4 regions of the Salinicoccus jeotgali genome follow, and region 3 is predicted to be linked to each of the others. Evidence: predicted binding sites of a transcription regulator. Region 3 holds the regulator's gene; each other region holds the start of a gene.
The links. Region 3 encodes Rex, which represses fermentation and respiration genes when NADH is low (regulators of the CRP and FNR family bind a similar motif). Its sites were predicted from a motif close to TTGTGAAATATTTCACAA; they were not measured.
Positions count from the first base shown of each region.

Region 1: the regulator Rex is predicted to act here: its motif matches at 1,560-1,577, upstream of ric (iron-sulfur cluster repair di-iron protein).
Region 2: the regulator Rex is predicted to act here: its motif matches at 2,592-2,609, upstream of ACZ43I_RS05610 (YwiC-like family protein).
Region 4: the regulator Rex is predicted to act here: its motif matches at 2,185-2,202, upstream of ACZ43I_RS01715 (nitrate reductase subunit alpha).

Region 1 covers NZ_AP043830.1:638,871-644,715, forward strand. Annotated here, with positions in the region: gene ACZ43I_RS03260 (hypothetical protein) at 1-67, shown strand, start outside; gene ACZ43I_RS03265 (YkvI family membrane protein) at 110-1,183, opposite strand; gene ric (iron-sulfur cluster repair di-iron protein) at 1,658-2,350, shown strand; partial or broken gene ACZ43I_RS03275 (glycosyltransferase) at 2,426-3,915, opposite strand; gene ACZ43I_RS03280 (DUF7916 family protein) at 4,003-4,920, opposite strand; gene ACZ43I_RS03285 (VOC family protein) at 5,112-5,543, shown strand; gene ACZ43I_RS03290 (YkoF family thiamine/hydroxymethylpyrimidine-binding protein) at 5,581-5,845, opposite strand, start outside.
Region 2 covers NZ_AP043830.1:1,126,362-1,132,206, forward strand. Annotated here, with positions in the region: gene ACZ43I_RS05600 (DNA topoisomerase 3) at 274-2,118, shown strand; gene ACZ43I_RS05605 (TIGR04104 family putative zinc finger protein) at 2,232-2,561, shown strand; gene ACZ43I_RS05610 (YwiC-like family protein) at 2,676-3,404, shown strand; gene ACZ43I_RS05615 (cytidine deaminase family protein) at 3,473-3,874, shown strand; gene ACZ43I_RS05620 (carboxymuconolactone decarboxylase family protein) at 3,923-4,273, shown strand; gene ACZ43I_RS05625 (PhoH family protein) at 4,492-5,436, shown strand; gene ybeY (rRNA maturation RNase YbeY) at 5,442-5,845, shown strand, end outside.
Region 3 covers NZ_AP043830.1:1,897,887-1,903,731, reverse strand. Annotated here, with positions in the region: gene tsaD (tRNA (adenosine(37)-N6)-threonylcarbamoyltransferase complex transferase subunit TsaD) at 1-139, shown strand, start outside; gene ACZ43I_RS09810 (ABC-F family ATP-binding cassette domain-containing protein) at 427-2,343, opposite strand; gene ACZ43I_RS09805 (redox-sensing transcriptional repressor Rex) at 2,514-3,113, shown strand; gene ACZ43I_RS09800 (twin-arginine translocase TatA/TatE family subunit) at 3,133-3,363, shown strand; gene tatC (twin-arginine translocase subunit TatC) at 3,413-4,168, shown strand; gene ACZ43I_RS09790 (glycoside hydrolase family 32 protein) at 4,189-5,631, shown strand; gene ACZ43I_RS09785 (MurR/RpiR family transcriptional regulator) at 5,756-5,845, shown strand, end outside.
Region 4 covers NZ_AP043830.1:336,131-341,975, forward strand. Annotated here, with positions in the region: gene ACZ43I_RS01700 (LOG family protein) at 1-211, opposite strand, end outside; gene ACZ43I_RS01705 (hypothetical protein) at 256-1,242, opposite strand; gene ACZ43I_RS01710 (hemerythrin domain-containing protein) at 1,378-2,064, shown strand; gene ACZ43I_RS01715 (nitrate reductase subunit alpha) at 2,304-5,845, shown strand, end outside.

The DNA.
Region 1 (5,845 bases), 1.0 Mb from region 3:
CATAATATTCGTCTCAAGCGCGATTGTGGTCTACATCATATCCGTACTGATTCGCAGCATAGGCTAAAAAATCCCCATCGGTGGCTTTTGTCCATCGATGGGGATATTTCTATTGTGCAGGTTGTTTGCTCGATACTTTGCTTGCGACCCACCTTACGGTTAAGGCAGCCCCGAGAAGCAATCCGACATAACCTAAGATTGGATAGAAGAAATTGACGAGGCCGACGAAGCCGACCAGGCTCAGGAAATATCCTAAGATCAGTCCGCCGCCGAGCAGCAGACGGTAGCGTTTCGTATAAGGCTCGGAAAATCTGGACAGGAACGGATAGAACATGCCGACTGCGGTATTATAGATGACCAGCAGCATGACGATCGATAACCCGAATCCAAGTATAGGATGGATTTCACGTGCTAGGACAAGCGATGGAATTTCAGAAGGGTTGGTGATGTCAATCCTTGCGAGCAGTCCGCCATTCATCAGCACGAGCAATAGAATCAGCATGATACCGCCGAATAACCCACCTTTACGGGCTGCTTTGATGCCAGACGCCTGTGCGCCCATGATGGACAACAGACTGAATGCCATCGCAAGGACGATACCGCTGTAGGTCAATGCATCCCACCACCAGGCGGCTGAAGGCGTCTTCGTCACGTCAGTATATTCCTCCACTTGTGCAAATGGCACGCTTGGATTGAAGAAGCTGTAGGCTGCGATGATCATGACGAAAGCGATCAGGAAAGGTGTGACAGCACCGAGCGCTACAAGAATCTTATTGAAGCTCATGTTCAATGTGATGAAAACACCGATGGCCAAGATGAGCGAACCGAGCCATGAAGGCACGCCGAAACTTTCATTGAAGGCCGAACCGGCACCTGCAAGCATTATGACCATGACGCCGTAGAGGAAGAAGACGAGTATGTAGTCGATGACCTTTCCGAGCTTTTCCCCAAACAGTTCGTTGATCGGTTCAAGATGCGAATCCGCATCCAGACGATTGCCGAGCTTTGATGCCTGGCGTCCGATGAACATCGTGACCATCCCTGAAAGCAGGACCGCCCAGTAACTCATCATACCGTAGTTGGTGAAGAACTGCAGGATCTCCTGACCTGTAGAAAACCCCGCACCGAGCACTACCCCTACATAGGCAAACCCGATTTTCAGCGGTTCTTGTTGATTACTCAAACAAATCTCTCCTTCTTGAAGTTGCGGGCCACTCCGGCGCTATACACCGGAATGACAGATTTTAAATTTTTATTATGAAATATATTTCAACAGTACTATATTAAACATAGAGCACACCAAAGTGTCAAACTGTTATGACGTAAGTTATCGTGAAATTTATTTTAATTATAGATGAAATAATATTTCTATAAAACAATTGAAAGCGCTATCACTATATACTTGTAATACTAGACCGTACAAGGGATAGGGTGTGATTTTTTTATCAATGAAACTATGTGGATGAATATGTTGTGAGACCAGAATAATGCAAGTGTAAAAATATATGATTTAATTTAGAAACCTTATGGCCATTTCATTGACTTATCATTGTCACTAAATGTTCAACAAATCACATTGAAAACGCAATCACAGTAGAAAAATGTGTGTTATATTAAACATGTATAAAAAATGAATGTTTAAAACAGGAGGGTTATCATGACAACTGTAAATCACGGAATGTGGGTACGGGACATCGTTAATGAAATTCCAAAAAGCGCAGATATATTCAGGAAAAATAGAATTGACTACTGTTGTGGCGGTAAGATTTCACTATCAGAAGCAGTGGCGGCCCGCGGCCTCGACTTAGAGGGCTTGATGGGAGAGATAAACGCAATAGAGACGCGCGACGAGTCCGGCATACAGCCAAAATATCTTGATGAAAAAGGCATCATCACCTTCATCCAGAACAGATACCACCAGGAACTGTTGGATGAATTCCAGGCGCTCAGTCCGTATGTCACAAAGCTTGCACGCAAGCATGGTCCGAACGAACCCCATCTTGTCCGTCTGCAGGAACTGTATAAGGAGCTGCGCAGTGAGATGATGACACATACAGAAGAGGAAGACCATGTCGTCTTCCCGATGATCATTCAATACATGGAAAATCCATCATCAGAAATAAGTGATAAACTTCAGCCGCACGTCAGTGAATTGGAAGGCGAACATGAAACGGTAGGCAATATACTAAAAGAACTGCGTCAGATCACTTCCGATTTCACACCGCACAGTGAGGCGTGTGGCACATACCGACTTGTCTATACACGACTTGAAAAAATTGAGAAGGATACATTCGATCACGTCCATCTTGAAAACCATGTCTTGTTTGAACGCGTCAGGAAAGCAATGTAGTTGAATGGAAATAACCCTCGGGACGTATATATGTATCCCGAGGGTTATTTCTGTTTTGGCCATCTATATGAAAATTTACAGCTGTCCGAGCAACCTTCTGTAATTCTCCACAGCGGTCTCCTTATGGAGCCTATCACTTATCTCGACTGATTCCAGGCCATTATCGGATATCTTCATCATCGATTCAGCGAATGCTTCGATGTTCTGGGGCTCGACCAGATAGCCCGTTTTGCCTTCATCAATGATTTCACGGGGGCCGTATCGGACGTCGTAGGATATGACCGGACACCCGGCATCTATACTTTCCATGACCGTCAACCCGAACCCTTCCAATTTGCTTGTGAGCAGAGAAGCTTTGGATTCAGCGAATACCTTTTTAGGGTTGTTGGTGAAGCCATGGATGTCCACATGGTCTGTCAACTCGAGTTCTGCGATAAGTTTCTTGAGTGAGGCGAGTTGATTTCCTTCATCCATGCCGTAAAGGACGAGTCTTTCTTCATATCCTGCATCCTTGAATATTTTGAAAGCCCGGACCAGATGGTCGAGCTGCTTTTGAGCGCTGAAACGGCCTATATAGACAAACTGTTCTTTAACCTTCCCCCTGACCGTTTTACTCGGGGTGAGGAAATGGGGGATGACGCTGAATTTCTCGTCCGATATGTCCATCACTTTCTGAATGTCTTCCTTTTGATGATGTGTCAATACGAGATAGCTTGCAACCTTGTCGCTGTTTCCCAAAGCGTATTTATAGGAGCCGCGTATCCCTTCCCCTGTGTCAGCCAGGTGGGAACTGTGGAAGACCAGAACATTTTTCGTCCCGCTATCATTGGAGAGGAGCGGGCGGTCGAGCAGACGGGCGTCATTGAAGACAATATCACCTTCACTGAATCTTTCTTCGAAATAATATTGGAATAGTTTTTTCTCATCGCAAAGAATTTATAGGGTCTGTCATCTTTCAGCAGTTCTATTAAGGAAAGACGGGGTTCATCGTCTTTGATGGTGTAATGGTTGATGCAGTAGACATCTCCATGGACGTCATAAAATTCTTCTGAAATTTTATGGAAGGTTTTTGGGTCGTACCGCGTGATCTGGTGGAGATCGCCATATTTGTTGTAGCTTCTCCTCTCGACTTTTTTCTTGGATATGGGACTCATGAAATCCTCAAATTTAAGCACGCGGGAATCTTCATGAAACTTGCGGTAGAGGGTATATTCGTCACCTTTGTAGTAGCGCACAGTATCGTCATCGACACGTTCTGCAGTCAACCCTTCAATGTCAACTTCACTTTCGGTTATCTTGGGTTTGTTTATGATCAACGTTTTCTTTATATCGAATAATTTATAGCCTGAGAGCCAATCGTATATGTTTTCAAATTGTGTGTTCTCATGCACAACGTCCCTTTTTCTGAACACCTCATATATATCAGGATAGTTGATATTGTAATTGGTCGTAAGGATCGTCGATTGGACACCGAGTTCATCCTGCAGCAGTTTGATTCTGCTCAACAATGATTTCGTTCTTCCGCCGTGCTGTTCGGGCAGCGTCGAAGTAACTGTATAGATCATCACATTTATCCTCCTGGGTTCTATTACCTGGTGGTGTTCCATTTATGTCTGTGGCATATCACCAGGATACATCAGCTGCGTGCATCCTCACCGGTTTATGGAGCGGGCCATGCGCACATAAGTATGGCGGCGGCCACGGATGGCAATCGAGTAGGCCATAATGTTTTCCGGCACTGCGATTCCGTAGAAGCCCGCATCTCCGATGTGATGAATGTCGGCACCGGCCATCTTGGCGTTCAAGGCAATCTGGCGGATAGTCGCGGCATCAGCACCTTCCTGGCTGGTACCAATCGTTGACATAACAAGTGCACCTTGTGAATGGATATGGGTGGTATATTGCTGGGCGTCTTCTACGGTGATCCCGGGCACCGTGCCGGGTGCCGGCATCAGAATGACATCGGCGCCTGCACGGATGAAAGTGTTGAGGGTTTCATTGGTGATGATTGTACTGCCTGTTTCATTTGCTACACCAGCTCCATGCATTTTGCCGGCGATGATCAATATATCTTCACCGAATATCTCCCGGGCACGCGCTATGGCTAGGGCGATCTCATCATTTGAGACACCCGTTTTTGGATTGCCGGTAAGGCAGATGAAGTCGAAACCAAGGGTCTTTACAGCCGTTAGTGCTTCCTTGGATGCGATGCGTCCGCGGTTGATGGTGTCGAGCGCTTCAATCTCCTCGGCATCGAGATCGACCGGCTCAAGGTTGAGTCCGATCGGCCGTCCTGTAAGCTGTTTAATTTCCTGCATCAACTCCAAGTCGGCAGAAGGCTCCAGTCCTTCTACTTTCGGTTCGAAGACATCCAGCAGGTTGAACAGCAGCATGTCCGCTCCGAATGAAGCGGCCAGTTCTGCATTGGTGATGTCCGGATAGAGTGGGGGCACTGTGGCCATCGTCTCTGCGAGCATCACCCGGCCTTCACTTGCCTGGATGGATTGTTTCAGATCCCGGCCGGACATGCCTTTGAAATCAGATGCATTACAGTCCAGTAATCGTTTCATAATGGATCGTCTCCCTTCTTTGCCCTCATTCTATATAAAAATATCCCCGCTGACCAGTTTGAAGCGGATGGCGGGGAGGGTGCGCTCAGAATATATTTTGCACCATATTCTGTCAGCACCAAATATATATGGTATATTTACAATGTAAAACTACATCTTCTATACTACCTTATCTGAAAAGGGGAATGGCCATGGACAGAATCAATCTGATTACACTTGGCGTCAAAGATATTTCAGCTGCTGTCGCCTTTTACCGGAAACTTGGGTTGGAGTCGATCATAATGGGTGATGAGGATGAGATAGAAATCATCTTCTTCAGGATGAAGGGATCGAAACTGGCATTATATCCGCTCGACACGCTTGCCAGGGAGACCGGGGCGGAGGCAATGGATGTGACACATGGCTTCAACGGCATCACCTTGGCATTTAATGCGAAATCTGAAGCGGAGGTCGATCATATACTGGAGAGGGCCAAAAAATCAGGTGGCATCGTCACCAAGGAAGCGAGTCCAACCTCATGGGGTGGCTACAGCGGATATTTCAAAGATCCGGACGGCTATTACTGGGAAGTCGCCTATGGTTCTGATTGGGATTTTGATGAGGACGATATGCTGATCATATAGAAATACGGCCCGCCTCAAAGAGGCGGGCCGTATTCAATCAGCGGTTGGAAGGACTGTTTGATGAGAGGGTGAAGGTCATGGCGGTATGTCCTGCCGCTTCCTGTACTTTCAAAAACGCCGATTCCAAGGCATTGAAGATATCGTGGACGTCCCCATCCAGTCTTGTGGCACCATGGCTGGCACTCACTTTCACACCTTCTTTCGCTGCTGCATTGATTCGGGATTGGATAATCTCCATATAGTCCTCAGTCCCCAGCGGATAGAGCGCGAATTTGCATCCGGCCTGTTGCGCCACACCTCTA
Region 2 (5,845 bases), 770 kb from region 3:
CTATAATATACCTCAAAAGGTCTTTCGTTTATGAAATACTGACTGATAAAAACTATTTATTTTTAGAATAATGTACAGTTTTTCATATTCATACTTTCTAGATATTCATTTGAGGATAATTTTCTACTCTAGATTAATGTACAGTATATTTTAAATTGATTCCACTTGAAACTGTTTATATAAAGGGATTTAGAGTATCTTATGATTTAGTTTTTATGTACACTTTAATTATGTACAATTATATTCAGATAAGCCGGCCGTGAAGGGGAGCTTGTGGCCCGTTGGATCATCAAAAAAGCAAAAGTACAAAAGCCGATTGAACGGTTGTGGATCTCTTCAGTGACGGATAAGGCGATCAGGGAAGGGTTCAACAACTTGAAACCCGGCAAAAATTATGAAGATCTCTATGAAGCGGCTGTAGCGCGTTCTGAGGCGGACTGGTACATCGGACTCAACGCTTCCCGGGCTTTGACGACAAAATTCAATGCGCAGTTGAATTGCGGCCGCGTCCAAACTCCGACGCTTGCGATCATCGAACGCCGCGAACAGGAAATCAAACATTTCAACCCCAGGACATACTATGGCATAGAAGCATATGCACACGGTTTGAAGCTGACATGGCAAGATGATAAAGGCCAGACGCGCAGCTTCAATAAAGACGCTTTGGACCGTACCATGCAGAGAATTGAAGGCGAAGTATTTAAAGTCGCTGTCATCACACATAAAACGAAGAAATCTTCTGCACCTGGTTTGTATGACTTGACGGAACTGCAGCGCGACGCCAACAGACAATTGAATTTTTCGGCAAAGGAAACGTTGAATGTGCTGCAGAGCCTATACGAGCGCCATAAGGTCGTCACCTATCCACGTACCGACTCAAGGTATATTTCCGAAGATATCACCCCCACGCTCCCCGAAAGGCTCAAAGCGGCAGGCATCGGCGAGTACCGGCCCATCGCAACCAAAATATTGCGCAGTGGCATAAAGGCCAATAAATCATTTGTCGATGACAGCAAAGTCAGCGACCACCATGCGATCATACCGACTGAGAACCATGTGCATCCTGCAGACTTCAATGAAAGGGAAAAGCGCCTCTATGATATGATCATAAAAAGGTTCATGGCTGTGCTGCTCCCGGCACATGAATATGAGCAGGTGACGGTGAAGGTGAACGCCGGGACCGAGCATTTCACGGCTCAGGGCAGCACCGTCAAGAAAGAAGGATGGAAAGCGGCCTATAAGAATCATCGTGAAGATCCGGGGACTGAGCAGAAGAATCAGCAGCTCCCTGAATTGAATGAAGGCGATATCCTTGAAATTGACCGCATCAACCAGACATCCGGACAGACTAAAGCACCATCACGGTTTACAGAAGCCACCTTATTGTCGGCAATGGAAAATCCAACCAAGTACATGGAGATGGACGACAAGAAACTTAAGAACGTATTGGATGCGACAGGTGGGCTTGGCACAGTCGCAACACGTGCGGACATCATTGAGAAATTATTGAACGCCTTTATGATTGAAAAACAAGGTCAGGAACTTCGCACGACTTCAAAAGGGCGCCAGCTGTTGGAACTGGTCCCGGATTCGCTGCGCTCACCGGCCACTACAGCCATATGGGAACAGAAACTTGAGCAAATCGAAAAAGGTAGGCTGGATAGGGAGACTTTCATCAAAGAAATGAAGGCGCACACCAAAACGATCATCCAGGAGATAAAGGCGAGCGACAAGACGTACAGACATGACAATATTTCAAGCAGATCATGCCCTGACTGCGGAAAGCCGATGCTTGAAGTCAATGGCAAAAAAGGCAAGATGCTCGTATGCCAGGATCGTGAGTGTGGCCACCGCAAAAATGTTGCGCGCATCACCAATGCCCGTTGTCCGAGATGCAAGAAGAAGATGACTTTAAGTGGTGAAGGCGAGGGCCAGATATTCACATGCTCCTGCGGATACAGGGAAAAACTATCAGCGTTCGAAGCGCGCAAAAAGAAACAGGACCGCGGGAAAGTCGATAAAAAGACAGTGAAGAAGTATATGCAGAAGCAGGATGACGAAGCACCGATCAATAATGCCCTGGCAGAGCAGTTGAAAGGCTTGAAGCTTGATGACTAGATAAGTGGTGGTTTGCGTTATCGAGATGTCTATGGCATAATGTCGTGCATGCATGGAAGACCATGGACTCATTCACGAGCCTCCATATGACGAATGTATAAAGGAGAGGTACCTTGACACAGTGTAACAATTGTGGAGAGAACTGGAATTTTAAACATGTCATGACACAATATCTGGCATTCAATCCATCAATGGACTGTCCGTCATGCGGTGAAAAGCAGTACTTGTCCAGCAAGTATGCCAAAAGATGTGTGGCTGCCACGCTGCTGCTGCCCATCCTCATGCTGCTGCCCGCTTTTTTTGAAATATCCATCGTGGCGATGGCAATTATGTTTGCAATCGCCCTGATCGCCATAGTTTCCGTCCATCTGTTTACGGTTGAATTGATGTGCGAAGATGAAAGATGGCCAGGGCGTCTATATGACCGCATGGCAGACAGATGAAATAAATGAAGACAAGGAAGGCTCCCTTCCTTGTTTTTTTATTCACAAAAGTGTCGGTTTCGCCGCGTCCTGCCTCATTATGGGACTGCTATGATTGAAGCAGGAGGTGTCGGGATGAAATTCAAGAAACAGAATCAGCACGGTGCATGGGCCATGGTATTCATGCCGCTCATAATAGGCATGGTCGCCGGAGGCTTTCATCTTTCTCAGTTATTTTATATGGCAGGATGGTTGATGATATTCTTTATGGCGGATCACATCCTCCATTTCATCAAACGGTTCAAACGAAAGGAATATGGCTATTTGAAAGCAGCAGCCCTGTTCTTTGCAGCTGCCGCATTGCTCTTTGTCTACCCGCTCATCACCGAATACCGGATAATCTTCTTCTTTATGGCGATGATTCCATTCGGTATGGTAAATGCGCGCTATGCCTATATCAAAAAGGAGCGTGCCTTGGTCAATGATGTTGCAGCCATCATCATCTTTTCAATAGCAGGCGGGGGCATTGCATTTTTGAATCTACATACATTTACAAGTGGTATCTTCTTCACCATGCTGATCAGCTTGTTATTTTTCATCAGCACTGCATTATTCGTCAAAACGATGATCAGGGAAAAGAAGAACAGGATATTTAAAATCATTTCCTTTTCGTATCATACGGCACTTTTTATACTGATGATGTGGTGGCACTGGTTTTTGGCAATCGCATTCATATTCAGCCTGATCAGGGCTGTTCTCCTGTACGGCAGGGGATGGAAGATGAAGCGGATCGGCATCCTCGAAATCATCCATGCCATATGGGTGACGTGCTGGGCGATCATCTATCTTGTCTACGTCATATAGATGAAATGAAGATTCATCAATCGTCATTCATTCTGATATAATTAATCATGAATATGAAAAAGATTGGAATGACGAAGATGGAACGGGACACCTTGTACGAATCGGCTAGAGAAATACTCAATACTAAAAGGACCACCCGCAACGGCAAGTTGGGCCATGTCGCGAGCGCCATTTTAACCCGCACGGGCAATATTTATACAGGAGTAGCCATGGACCTGCCTTCATCAATCGGCTTCTGTGCAGAACATGCTGCAGTGTCCGCTATGGTGACGGCTGGGGAGTACGATATCGCAAGCATCATCGCCGTCTATGAGAACGGTGATGTCATGGCCCCATGCGGCAGGTGTCGCGAATTGATCAACCAGGTAGGGGAAGATAATTATGACTGCACAATCTATCTTCCTGACGGGCGAAGCGCATCCCTCCGGCAGTTATTGCCGGAACGCTGGGATGTGCGATACCTGAATTGAAGGGTGGACTATGCTAAAATTTGAGGGGAATTGAACGAAAGGGGGAGAATGATGGCTAATTTCAATGACATAAATGCAACGGCGCAAGGGAACACCAAACGTCTGGTGAAGAGCGTGCCGGATGTGATGAAAAGCTTCAAAGACCTGCAGGAGGCAGCCTACAAGGACGCAGCACTTGATACGAAGACTAAAGAGTTCGCTGCCTTATCCTATGCCATAGCAGACAAATGCGAAGGTTGCATCGGCGCACACGTCAATAAATTGATCAAACTCGGCGCGACCCGCGATGAAATCGCTGAAATTGCAGGCGTCGCCATCGTCATGGGCGGGGGCCCGGGCAGTGTATACGGTGGTAAAGCGTTACAGGCCTACGATGACTCCATGGAAAATCAAAGGTAATGAAATAACACAGACCAGGGTAGAGGCTACTCCGGTCTGTGTTTATTTTTTCGGCGCATGATGACGATTTTAATTGCGATATCAATTACTTATATTTTTGTTACTTAGGGCTTGATCAGTGTATTTTAAGCGAATCGGTGTGCTTACGAATCAATTGCAGTCAAGGGGACTTAGTGGTAAATTAAATGGGAGAAACTTTCACAAAAAGGGGTTTATGAATGTCTAACACCATAAATATGGACAGCCTCGAAGAGGCACAGGCACTATTGGGTGCAAATGATCAGCACATCTCATTCCTGGAAGAGGAATTCGGCGTCACCATCCATACACTGGGCAATGAAATCACTGTCGAAGGCAGCTCAGAAAAAAATGTTGGAATGGCTGAAGATGTGCTGAGCAATCTATTGAAAATCATCCAGCGGGGTATGGCGGTCAACCTCCGGGACGTCCAGTCGGCCGCCCTTATGGCCCAAAAAGGCACAATCGAATACCTTGCTGATCTTTATAATGAAGAAATTGCACGCGATCAAAAAGGCAAAAGCATCCGTGCCAAAACAACGGGTCAACGGCTCTATGTCGAAAATATCAAGCGGCATGATCTTACATTGGGCATCGGCCCGGCCGGTACAGGCAAAACGTTCCTTGCCGTCGTCCTCGCGTGCCAGATGCTCCGTGACAACAATGTAAAGCGCATAGTGCTCACAAGGCCGGCAGTTGAGGCTGGAGAGAACCTCGGCTTCCTTCCAGGTGACCTCAAGGAGAAGGTAGATCCATACTTGCGCCCGCTCTACGATGGTCTACATGCCGTACTCGGAGTGGAACAGACGGACCGTCTGATAGACCGTGGGGTTATAGAAGTTGCACCACTTGCATACATGCGCGGCAGGACGCTCAACGAAGCATTCGTCATCCTCGATGAAGCGCAGAATACCACTCAAATGCAGATGAAGATGTTTTTGACCCGTCTTGGCTTCGGTTCCAAGATGGTCGTCACAGGAGATGAAACGCAGATCGACCTACCGGGATCCACTAAAAGCGGCTTGGTTGAAGCCGTCAGAATTTTAGGCGACGTCAAAGGGGTTGCGGTCAACAGAATGGATGAAACGGACGTCGTCAGACATCCGCTCGTCTCTAAAATCATCAAAGCTTACGAGAAGGAGTGAACGGAATGGTCAATATAGATTTTCTCGACGAACAGAATTTCACAGACGACACAGAGAAGAAAGAGATAGATTCACTTCTTAACTTTGCATATGAACACCTCGATGAAACCGAGTCTGCTGAGATCAGCATATCGTTTGTCGACCAGGAGGAAATCAGGGCGCTCAATAATGACTACCGCGGCAAGGATAGTGTCACTGATGTCATCAGTTTTGCGATGGAAGATGAGGATGACAGCCTCATCCACGAAGACGCGCCAAGGATGCTTGGCGACATCATCATCTGTACTGACCGTGCAAAGGAGCAGGCGGAAGAGTACGGACACAGCTACAAACGCGAGTTGATGTTCCTGAGCCTCCACGGTTTTTTGCATCTGCTGAAATACGATCATATGGAAGCGGAAGAAGAAAA
Region 3 (5,845 bases):
TGTGCCACAGTTAAAGTACTGTACAGATAATGCAGCGATGATTGGGGCTGTAGCTTATCACCTCTATAATAAGGGTGCCTTCGGAACTTTAGGGCTAAATGGCCGCAATACGATCGATATAGAAGAATATACAATGTAAAAAACCTATATGGATATTTATCCATATAGGTTTTTTTCTGTAAACATGTTTTGTCAATACGGAACGTTTGTTTTATCCACGGTTGTGGATAACTTGTTGATGAAAATGGCATAACCACTAATATCAAGCACATAATTGTGGGTATATTTGTGGTTAAGTAGTTCTTAATAGTTATCAACACTGTGGATAACTATGTGGAGGAACTGGTATAAAAGCATTTAGGCTGTGTACAATATCGTGGGTAAAAGGATTACGTATAAAGCCAGAGAATGACGAACATACGTTCATCATTCCATTGCTTCCAATGATTCTGATAATGAAGCCCACTCTTCCATAAGACGTTCGAGTGCCGCTTCCGAGTCATTCAATTGCTTATTGAACTCCGCTGCCTTTTCATAATCTCCATAAACTTCCGGCAAGGCGAGTGTCTCTTCAATTGATTCAATTTCAGCTTCTTTCTCTTGTATCTCTTTTTCAGTTTTAGTTATACTCTTTTTGGTTTTTTGAATCTCATTTCGCCTTTGCTTGTGCGCTTCATAACTGTTTGTGTTCTTTACTTCTTTATCTTCCTGCTCGATTTTTATCTGCATTGCCGCTTGTTCTTCTTTTTTATGCTGATAATAACTGTAGTCGCCATTATATATATCAGTGTGCTGATCGCCCATTTCTACAATTTTATTGGCAATGCGGTTGATGAAATAGCGGTCGTGCGAAACGAACAGTAGGGTGCCGGGGAAATTGTGCAATGATTGCTCCAAGACTTCCTTGCTGTCTATATCCAAGTGGTTCGTCGGCTCATCAAGTATGAGCAGATTATTTTTTTCAAGCATCAATTTAGCCAACTGTATGCGGGCCTTTTCGCCACCACTCAAATCATTGATCTGTTTCATGACCTCATCCTGGGTGAACAGGAAACGTCCCAACACTTTGCGTACATCGCTTTCGTTCATATTCGGATATTCATGCCATAATTCTTCAAGTACACTTCTACCGGAAGTGAATTCTGCCTGTTTCTGATCATAATAACCAATCGATATGTTGGCTCCATAAATGATTTCCCCATCATGTTGTGATAATTTTTTGGCAATCGTCTTGACCAGAGTTGATTTTCCGATACCGTTTGGACCAATGATGGCGAGACGGTCGCCTTTATCGATGTTCAGATTGATATGACTGTTTAAAGTCTCTTCGTATCCTATGGCCAGATCTTTGATTCTGAGCACATCATTGCCGCTTTCTCGTCTGATATCGAATGAGAAGTCTGCACTTTTCGTGTCCATCCTAGGCATATTAATACGTTCCATGCTTTCCAGTTTTTTTCGGCGACTCTTCGCCATATTGCTTGTTGAAGCACGGGCAATATTCTTTTCCACAAAAGTTTCGAGCTCTTTAATTTCCTTTTGCTGGTGTTCAAAGGCCTTCATATGCAGTGCATGATTTTTTTCTTTTTCTTTTACATAACCCGAGTAGTCGGTGTGGTAGAGGGTGCCCCTATGCATCTCGACTTCATATATCTTGTCGACAGTACGGTCTAAGAAGTAGCGGTCATGACTGATTATGGCAATAGCGCCCGAGAAGCTGTTAAGATACTGCTCGAGCCACGCGACGGTATCCATGTCCAAATGGTTGGTGGGTTCATCCAGGAGCAGCAGATCAGGCTTGGATAGGAGCATCTGGCCAAGTGCAAGACGTGTCTTTTGACCACCGGAGAAAGCTTCTACGCTTCTGTAGAGGTCCTCAGGCATGAACCCGAGACCGGTCAGAACTGTCTTTACTTCCGAATCTATCGTATATCCACCTTCAGCTTCGAAAATATTCTGCACTTTCTCGTATCTATCGAGCTGGTCTTGATAGTCTGGATCATCATAGTCATGTACAGCAAGCCATTCGGCGATTTTCTCCATTTCCTTCCCGGTCTCAAGCAACCTCGAGAAAGGGCGGAGCATTTCCTCTCTGACATTATGTGTAGACTCAAGTGTCATCTGTTGTGTCAGATATCCTATTGAAATGCCTTTTGGACTGGTGATCTGTCCTTCATCAATACTCATTTCACCAGCCATCATCTTCATCAAAGTTGTTTTTCCGGCACCATTCTTACCGACGATGCCGATTGTCTGTCCTGTTTTAATTTCCAGGTTCATATTTTCAAAAATCATATCTGTACCGAAAGATTTTTTTATGTTCCCTAATTGCATCACTATCATCATAAATCCCTCACTTTCCTCAAGTTTACAATATATAGCGTAAAAAAACGATGAAATCAGGTGACTCTTATGGGACTATAGGCGTGCAATTATGATATAATATATCAACAAAGTGCAATAAAAGAGGTGTACGAGATTTGAATAACAAAAAGAAAATCCCGAATGCAACGATGAAGCGCTTACCCCTGTACTACAGATTCTTCAAAAACTCCGAAAAATCAGGGGTGGATCGGGTTTCTTCACGGGAGATCAGTGAAGCACTGGATATAGATTCAGCAACAATTCGGCGGGATTTCTCCTATTTTGGTGAACTTGGCCGAAAAGGTTACGGATATAACGTCAAAAGCCTGTTGAAATTCTTTATGGAACATATCCAAGGTAATCAAAAGAGAAATGTCGCCATCATCGGTGCAGGTAACTTGGGTAGTGCATTATTGAACTATAAATTCAGCAACATAAATGATAGAATGAACGTAGTTGCTGCATTTGACAACAACAGCAGCATTGTCGGAACAACAATCAATGATACAATGGTCCACCACTCGGATGAAATTGAAAAAATGGCTAAAGATCATGGCATAGATGTGGCAATCCTTACACTGCCTGCAGAAGTCAGCCAGGAGATGGCTGAGCGTCTTGAAGCGGCCGGAATCAAAGGCATTCTTAATTTCACACCGATGAGGCTGGATGTAAGCGATGGAATCTATGTACACAATATAGATTTGAGTGTCGAATTGCAGGCACTGTTCTTTTATATGAAACATATCTAGGAGGGATACTGTGCTCGAAATGTTCATACCGACTACACTGATGGTAGTAACGCCAACGAGTATGATTGTAATTGCGGTTGTAGCGCTCATCATATTCGGACCTAAGAAACTGCCCCAATTCGGAAAAGCCATGGGTTCCACATTGAAGGAATTCAAAGATGCAACAAAGGGCCTTGCTACAGATGATGATGACGATGACGACGAAGAAGAGAAGAAGAAAAACCAGAAGAAAATCGAATCTGAAGTATAAAGGTCTTGAGGTGGCGGAAGCCGCCTTTTTTTAAAGAGGTGGAAAATCGATGAATGAATTGGAAAAGAAGGAAATCACTGAGCATCTTGATGAATTGCGCAGACGGCTTATGATTGTCATATATTTTTTTGCAGGCGCAATGCTGGTCGGCTTTTTCCTTTCCAAACCGTTAATATATCAGGTTCAGGAAGCACCATGGACCGAATCCATACAGATGCACGCATTCCAAGTGACCGATCCGCTCAAAATATATCTGATGGTCATCATGATCATCGGTTTTGTAATCGTACTCCCGGTAATACTGTATCAGATATGGGCATTTGTCTCTCCGGGTCTCTACAGCAATGAGAGGAAGCTGACACTATCATACATTCCAATCGTCATGCTGCTCATGCTGCTTGGAATGGCCTTCAGCTACTTCATACTTGTACCATATATTATACAATTCACCTTTGAACTGTCGGAGGATATGGGGATAGAGACAACAATCGGCATCAATCAATATTTTGGTTTCCTGTTCAGGACAGTCCTGCCATTCGGCCTGATCTTCCAAATGCCGATACTGGTACTTTTCCTGACTCAGCTGGGGTTGCTGACTCCAATGTTTTTGAAGAAGAACAGAAAGTATGCCTATTTCATCTTGTTGGTCGTAGCAGCTTTGATTGCGCCACCTGACTTGATGACCCATATCATGTTGACGATCCCGATGATCGTTTTGTATGAAATCAGTATCTATATTTCTAAAATTGGTTACCGCAGACATTTAAAGGCAGAGCAAAAAGCAATTGAAGAATCGTTGGACTAAGATTTGGGAGGTTTTTTGAGATGGCATTGGATTCAGATGGAAGGATGTTCAGCCATCCATCGGCTGATGGGCAGCTTGAGGCACACACCCCAAAAAAAGTATCAGATGAATGGCGACAGCATTATCATGTGCAACCCCCTCTAGGGAGCTTGGATGGCCTTGCAGGCCTTGTGGCGGATGCTGAAGGATATCAATTGTTCTATGAATGGACGCCCGTATATGGTCAGCGAACGAAATGTCTGTATCATCTTACATCGAAGGATATGGTGGCATTCGATGACCAGGGCGTCATAAAGATGTTGTCAGACGGTGATTCACCAGGGTCTGCGCTCGTTACCGACAATCAAGATGGACTACACCTTTTCTACACCGGCCTAAAATCGCGGAGGTGCATTCAGTATCACTCCATATTGGATGCCCAAAAAGAATTCAAGACGACCGAGGCCATCATAAAAGGAACACCTCAAGGCTATCTGCCGGTAATGAACGCGCCGTATGTATTTCACGAAGATAAATATCGCATGATGCTCGGGACTGGCACCGAGGATGAGTTTGGACGCATACTAGTCTTCAGCGGCGACAGCCCATCCTCTTTCCAATATGATGGACCTCTGGCTACGGAGCTTGATCAGTTCGGTTTCATGTGGACCCACCCTGAATACTTCAAGTTGGATGGCAAAGATGTATTACTCTTCAATGTGAAAGGTCTGGATAAGTATCAGAACAGCTATTGGAACATCTATCAATCGGGCTACCTTGTAGGGGATATTGATTTTAATGAATTACATATGACACATGGGGCGTTCCATGAACTGGACCACGGTTTCGACTTCTATGCTCCTAAAACCGTGATGTCTGAAGGGAAACGGCTGATAGTCGGTTGGATGGGGACAGAAGAAACGGACTATCCAACAAATGGTGAATGGGATCATTGTCTGACAATACCGAGGGAAGTGAGTGTCCGTGGTTCGCACCTGATACAGAAGCCTTTTGATGGGCTGTGTAACTATAGGACGAACGAACTGACCGCTGAAGGTTATTTTGATCATTATCCAAGAAAGATTAAAGACTTCTATGGCCACAGTTATGAATTGGTCCTCGATATACTAGAGAATAATGCAAACCGCATCCACATCGATTTGAGGGTGAGCAGGCGCGAACATACAAGTTTGATCTATGACAGCGAATCGCAGGTTTTGACACTGGACAGGACCTTCAGCGGCAAATTGCCTGGCAACGTTGATGGGACAACCCGGAAAGTCCAGCTCGAGGCCCCATTATCGCAGCTAGATATCTTTATGGACATCTCCAGCATAGAAGTGTTTGCCAACCACGGAGAAGCGGTGATGAGTGCGAGAATATTCCCTTCAAATGAATCTACAGGCGTAGAATTCTCGACTGAAATAGGAGGGTGTCATGTCAGGATGGCAAGATATGATATAAAGCCAACCAATGATAATTAACGCTTCGCCCTGCAGCATGAAACAAATTTTATTATTGGAAGATAAAAAGTTTCATTTCTTCTTATAATATTTTGATTATTTTGTTATCATTGGAAGTAACAAGGTAGGCGAGAGGGGAAAAACTATGTTTTCGGTATTAAGTCAGATTCGTAAGCGGTTTGAATACATGACACCTGTGGAGCAGCGCATTGCTAATTTTATGCTGGAAAATCCA
Region 4 (5,845 bases), 720 kb from region 3:
CGAGAAATTCTGGGATTACGCCCTTGACGGTCCCCCCTTTTGACAACGAACCATCAGCAAGAGCCCCCATGAGTCCGACAGCACCGCCCCCATACACGATGGTGATGTCGCGTTCAGCCAATGCTGCTCCCAGTTCGAATGCTTTTTCTTTGTAAAGATTGCCTTTACCTTGGCTTGCGCCGCAAAAAACCGTCACGCTATTTACCTTCAAACTGTGCCACCTGCCTTTTCATGTCTCGTGGAGGGTAAGAATAATTATTTATATTGTTTCCTACGTTGTTTTTCTATTTTCTTCTCAAGCTTCATCTGTTTCTTTGATTTTGTCATTGAACTGGGTTCACCAGTTCTGCGTCCTGTTTCAGACACCTTTTCTTCCTGCATGGTACGGTGGCGATTAAAGAGGGAATCTTGATTGTCCGCTGAGGATGAAGATTTTGAGATTGCGTGTTTTGGGTCCAGTATATTTTTATGCTTTGTGAAGAGTGGGCCATTTTCGTAATTTTCCTCTTCATGTCCTTTGACATTCTTCTCGATGTAGTGGTTCATATTTTGATTCATGTTGTCTAATCTCTCCTGTCCTTCATTATTGGATGGTACTTCCTGTAGATTGTCATCCTCTCTCAATGACGATCGGTCAGAATTACCACCGTCTTCTGTAGAGTATACATCATCCTGGTCATCTTCATCAGCAATCAATCGATTTGATGCGCGATTATCTTCGTATGCCAATGCAACTCCATAGTTATCAGGATTGGATTTCATATCGGTTTTTATTTCAGGGGCTACAGGATCTTCTTCCCCGGAATCGTATGATAAACCATCGTTGTTTTCATTTTGGGACTGCATTATTTTAGGGACTTCGGACTTTTGGATTTCTTTCAAACGGGATTTGCGGTGTTTTTCTTTATCCTTTTGGAAACGGGATTCCAAGGCTTCTGCTTCTTTCAGACTGTCTTCATACTGCTTCATTTCTTTGGTGTATAAGCGTTCGCTTCGTTTTTCTTCTATTGCCCCGGAAACTTTTGATAATGCTGTCCTGCCAGTCGTATATGTCGTGGCCCCAGCATTTTTTACCGTATCCAATGCATTGGCGCTTTTATCCTTTGCAGTATGATAAGCATGAGAAGATTTCTCCTCGAGTTTTTGTACGTCAGGATGCTGCTTAATCCGTTTTCTTTCATTTAGGAGAGGGACGAGGATAAGCGGCAGGAGCGTTACTGCCTTTTTCACATTTTCATTCATTAGATTCAACCTCCATGGTCTTCATATATGATGATTATAATATACCCTAGCCGATGTTTCATTAAACTGCTGGAGAAATCGTTTAGATGCTGTGCTTTAAAGGTATGGTTACAATAAAATAGGGAGGAATGCAGGTTGAAAAATATAACAGAACAGATGACAATAGGCGAGATTGTGACAGAAGTTCCAAAAGCCGGCGACATGATGCGCAAACTGAGAGTCGATTTTGCCAATGAGGGTGGACGGACATTGCAGAGCATAGGAGAGGCACAGCAATTGCCACTTGAAAACCTTTTATATGAAATAAATCAATTCGATACTGAAAATATGGATGGCATTGATGTGAAGTATATGGACGAAGAGAGTCTCATCAAATATATTCAACGGAAGTATCATGAAGACTTGAAAGATGAGCTACCGGTATTGGAAGAATATGTTGAAAAAATGGTCAAAGAAGATCGTGCCCTTGAGGAAGTGGAAACTGTTTTCCTTAATTTGAAGACTGCGCTCCTCGACCATACGAAGGATGAAGACGACAATGTATTTCCGATGCTTAAAGAATTCATGGAGACACCATCAGCCGAGTTGAAAGAGGCTTTAAAACCTCATTTGACAGAACTCGAAGATGAACATCGGAACGCGGTAGAGGCTTTTTGGCGGGTGAGGGATCTGACGAATGATTTCACGCCAGAAGAAGGCGACTCCGGGATTATACGCTTTGTGTATCAGCGGATGGAAAAACTGGAAAAAGATACATTGGACCATGTTCACCTGGAAAATAACATCTTGTTCAAGAATGTTAGAGAAAAACATTACGGCTGATTCGATAAAGCCCCCTGGCCTAAAAGGCCAGGGGGCTTTTTGAACCTATCATTTCCTCGTGTTTGTCTATTGTATAGCCATCTCGTATTCGACTGAGGGGTATGACCATCCTCAATTTCAATTTGATACAGTTCAAAAGAACCAAAAGTAGGAAATTCCCTAATATCTTTATAGGCACTTTAGCCAGATAATATAGATATATTAATCAAATAGCAGAAATTTTGATGGGAGTGGCACAGATGGATGGTTTGTTTGGACTTAAGTTTTTCAAGCCTACTGAGAAGTTCAATGGTAACTGGTCGATTCTGGAAGAAAAAAGTCGCGAATGGGAAAAGATGTATAGACAACGATGGAGTCACGACAAAGTGGTCAGGACAACACACGGCGTAAACTGTACAGGATCCTGTTCCTGGAAGGTGTTCGTCAAAAATGGAATTATAACTTGGGAGAATCAGCAGACGGATTACCCTTCATGCGGGCCCGACATGCCGGAATATGAACCAAGAGGATGTCCTCGTGGCGCTTCGTTCTCATGGTATGAGTATAGTCCGATGCGCATAAAATTTCCTTACATGAGAGGGAAGCTATGGCGTCTCTGGCGGACGGCATTGGAAGAACAACAAGACCCAGTGAAAGCGTGGGCAAGTATTGTCGAAGATGAAGAGAAGGCGAAATCCTATAAGCAAGCAAGGGGGATGGGCGGTCATGTGAGGGTCAACTGGAAAGACGCCACGCAGCTCATAGCAGCGCAGCTCATATACACAATCAAGACATATGGACCGGATCGCATTGCAGGATTCACTCCGATTCCCGCCATGAGCATGCTCAGTTATGCTTCGGGTTCAAGGTTCATTTCCTTGATTGGAGGAGAGATGCTCAGTTTCTATGACTGGTACGCCGACCTTCCGAATGCTTCTCCGCAGATCTGGGGGGACCAGACTGATGTACCCGAATCTGCAGATTGGTATAACTCCAATTATTTGATGATGTGGGGTTCAAATGTTCCGCTGACACGTACGCCGGACGCACACTTTATGACTGAAGTCCGATATAAAGGGACTAAAATCGTATCTGTGGCTCCGGACTATGCAGAGAATGTCAAATTCGCCGATAATTGGCTGGCACCAAATCCAGGAACGGATGCGGCACTTGCACAAGGGATGACGCATGTCATTCTTGATGAATTCTATCATGAACGAAAAGAACCAATGTTCATCGATTATGCCAAACGTTTTACAGACATGCCATTCCTCATCCTGTTGGATGAATTCGAGGATACTTTAAAAGCCGGCCGGTTCTTACGAGAGAGTGATATTGGTCTTGAGTCAGAGCATGCCGAATGGAAACCGGTCATACTGGACGGCAATACCGGCGAAATGATCGCTCCAAACGGTACGATGGGTCAAAGGTGGGAAGAAGGCAAAAAATGGAACCTGAAACTCGAAAGGGATGATGGAGCCCCGATTGATCCGATGATGACAGTTGAAGGTTCGGACTCGGAAGTAATTGAGATTGTATATCCATATTTTGATAATGCCGGAAATGGTACTTTCACCCGTCCTATCGCAGCACGAAAAGTGACCCTGGCAGACGGCACAGAGCGCTATGCAGCAACCATATACGACCTTATGCTGAGCCAGTATGGCGTCAACCGCTTCGGCACTGAACACGAAGCAAAAGGGTATGATGATGCATCTTCCATCTACTCCCCAGCGTGGCAGGAGAAAGTGACGGGAATCAAGCAATCACTGGTTATACAGATTGCCCGTGAATTTGCACAAAATGCTGTGGATACGGATGGACGCTCCATGATTATCATGGGAGCAGGCATCAACCACTGGTTCAATTCAGATACAATATATAGAGCCATTCTGAACCTGGTCATCCTATGTGGTTGCCAAGGTAAAAATGGTGGTGGCTGGGCCCATTATGTCGGCCAAGAAAAAGTAAGGCCACTTGAAGGATGGGGTCAGGTAGCATTTGCAAAAGACTGGGGTGGGCCATCACGCCAGCAGAATGCAACGAGCTGGTTCTATTTCGCAACTGAACAATGGCGTTATGAAGAAGCTGGGGCGGATACACTCCAGTCCCCTACTGCTGAAACAATCAGCTATAAGCATCCGGCTGACTATAACGTACTTGCAGCGCGTCTTGGTTGGCTGCCGAGTTATCCGCAATTTGATAAGAATAGCCTCGACTTTGCTAAAGAGGCAGCAGCGGCGGGTGATGATTCTGATGAAGCAATCATCAATATGGCAGTAGAGCAATTGAAGAACAAAGAAACGAGATTTGCGATAGAAGATCCGGGCGCCAAGGAAAATCATCCGAAAACATTGTTCGTCTGGCGTTCAAACCTTATCTCTTCTTCAGCAAAAGGTCAGGAATATTTCATGAAGCACCTTCTAGGTACAAAAAGTGGACTGCTTGCTTCTCCAAATGATGAATTCATGCCTGAGGAAATTGAATGGCGAGATGATGTGGAAGGTAAGCTGGATTTGATGGTTGCCCTGGATTTCAGGATGACAGCAACACCAATCTATGCAGATATTATACTGCCGGCCGCCACATGGTATGAGAAACATGACATCTCAAGTACCGATATGCACCCATTTGTGCATCCATTCAATCCAGCTGTAGATCCACTGTGGGAATCAAAGTCTGATTGGAATATCTTCAAAGATATAGCGCGGGGCTTTACAACGATGGCAGAGGAACAACTGCCGGGTAAACATAGGGACCTTGTCACAATGCCTCTTGCACATGACACCCAACAGGAAATTGCACAGCCTCTCGGCCATATTAAAGACTGGTCGAAGGGTGAGATAGAAGCGATACCGGGCAAAACCATGCCGGCCATGAAGGTTGTAGAGCGTGACTTCACGCAAGTATACGATAAGTTCATTACTGCAGGTCCTGGATTTAAGAACAAGATAGGAGCGCATGGCGTTTCGTTTGACGTCAGCAAGCAGTATGAAGAATTGAAATCGATGAACGGTGTCTATACAGACGGTTCCATAAAAGATGGTTATCCGCTGATGGATACTGCAAGACGTGCTGCTGATGTAGTACTTCATGTTTCCTCCTGTGCAAATGGGGAGGTTTCCGAAAAATCTTATGAAGACCTGGAGAATCAGACTGGAGTCCAATTGCGCGATATTTCAGCAGACCGTAAAAATGAGAAGATTACATTCAAAAACATCACATCACAACCTCGTGAAGTGATTCCGACGGCAATTTTCCCTGGATCCAATAAACAGGGCAGACGCTATAATCCTTTCACCACCAATATCGAACGACTGGTGCCTTTCCGTACTTTGACTGGTCGCCAATCATTCTATATCGATCATGATATGTTCCTGCAGTTTGGGGAAGCCCTGCCTGTCTACAAACCAACATTGCCCCCGATGGTATTCGGTACACGTGACAAAAAGGTTAAAGGCGGCGTAGACAGTCTGGTGTTGAGGTACTTGACACCACACGGCAAATGGAATATCCACTCAACCTATCAGGACAATCTGCATATGCTGACCCTCTTCAGGGGTGGGCCTACTGTGTGGATATCAAGGCTTGATGCAGAGGATCACGACATCAATGATAACGAATGGCTGGAAGTCTATAACCGTAACGGAGTGGTTGCGGCACGGGCAGTCGTTTCACACAGAATGCCAAAAGGTACGATGTTCATGTATCATGCGCAGGATAAACATATAGAAGTACCAGGATCGGAAATTACGGATACACGAGGCGGCAGTCATAATGCCCCTACGAGAATACACATGAA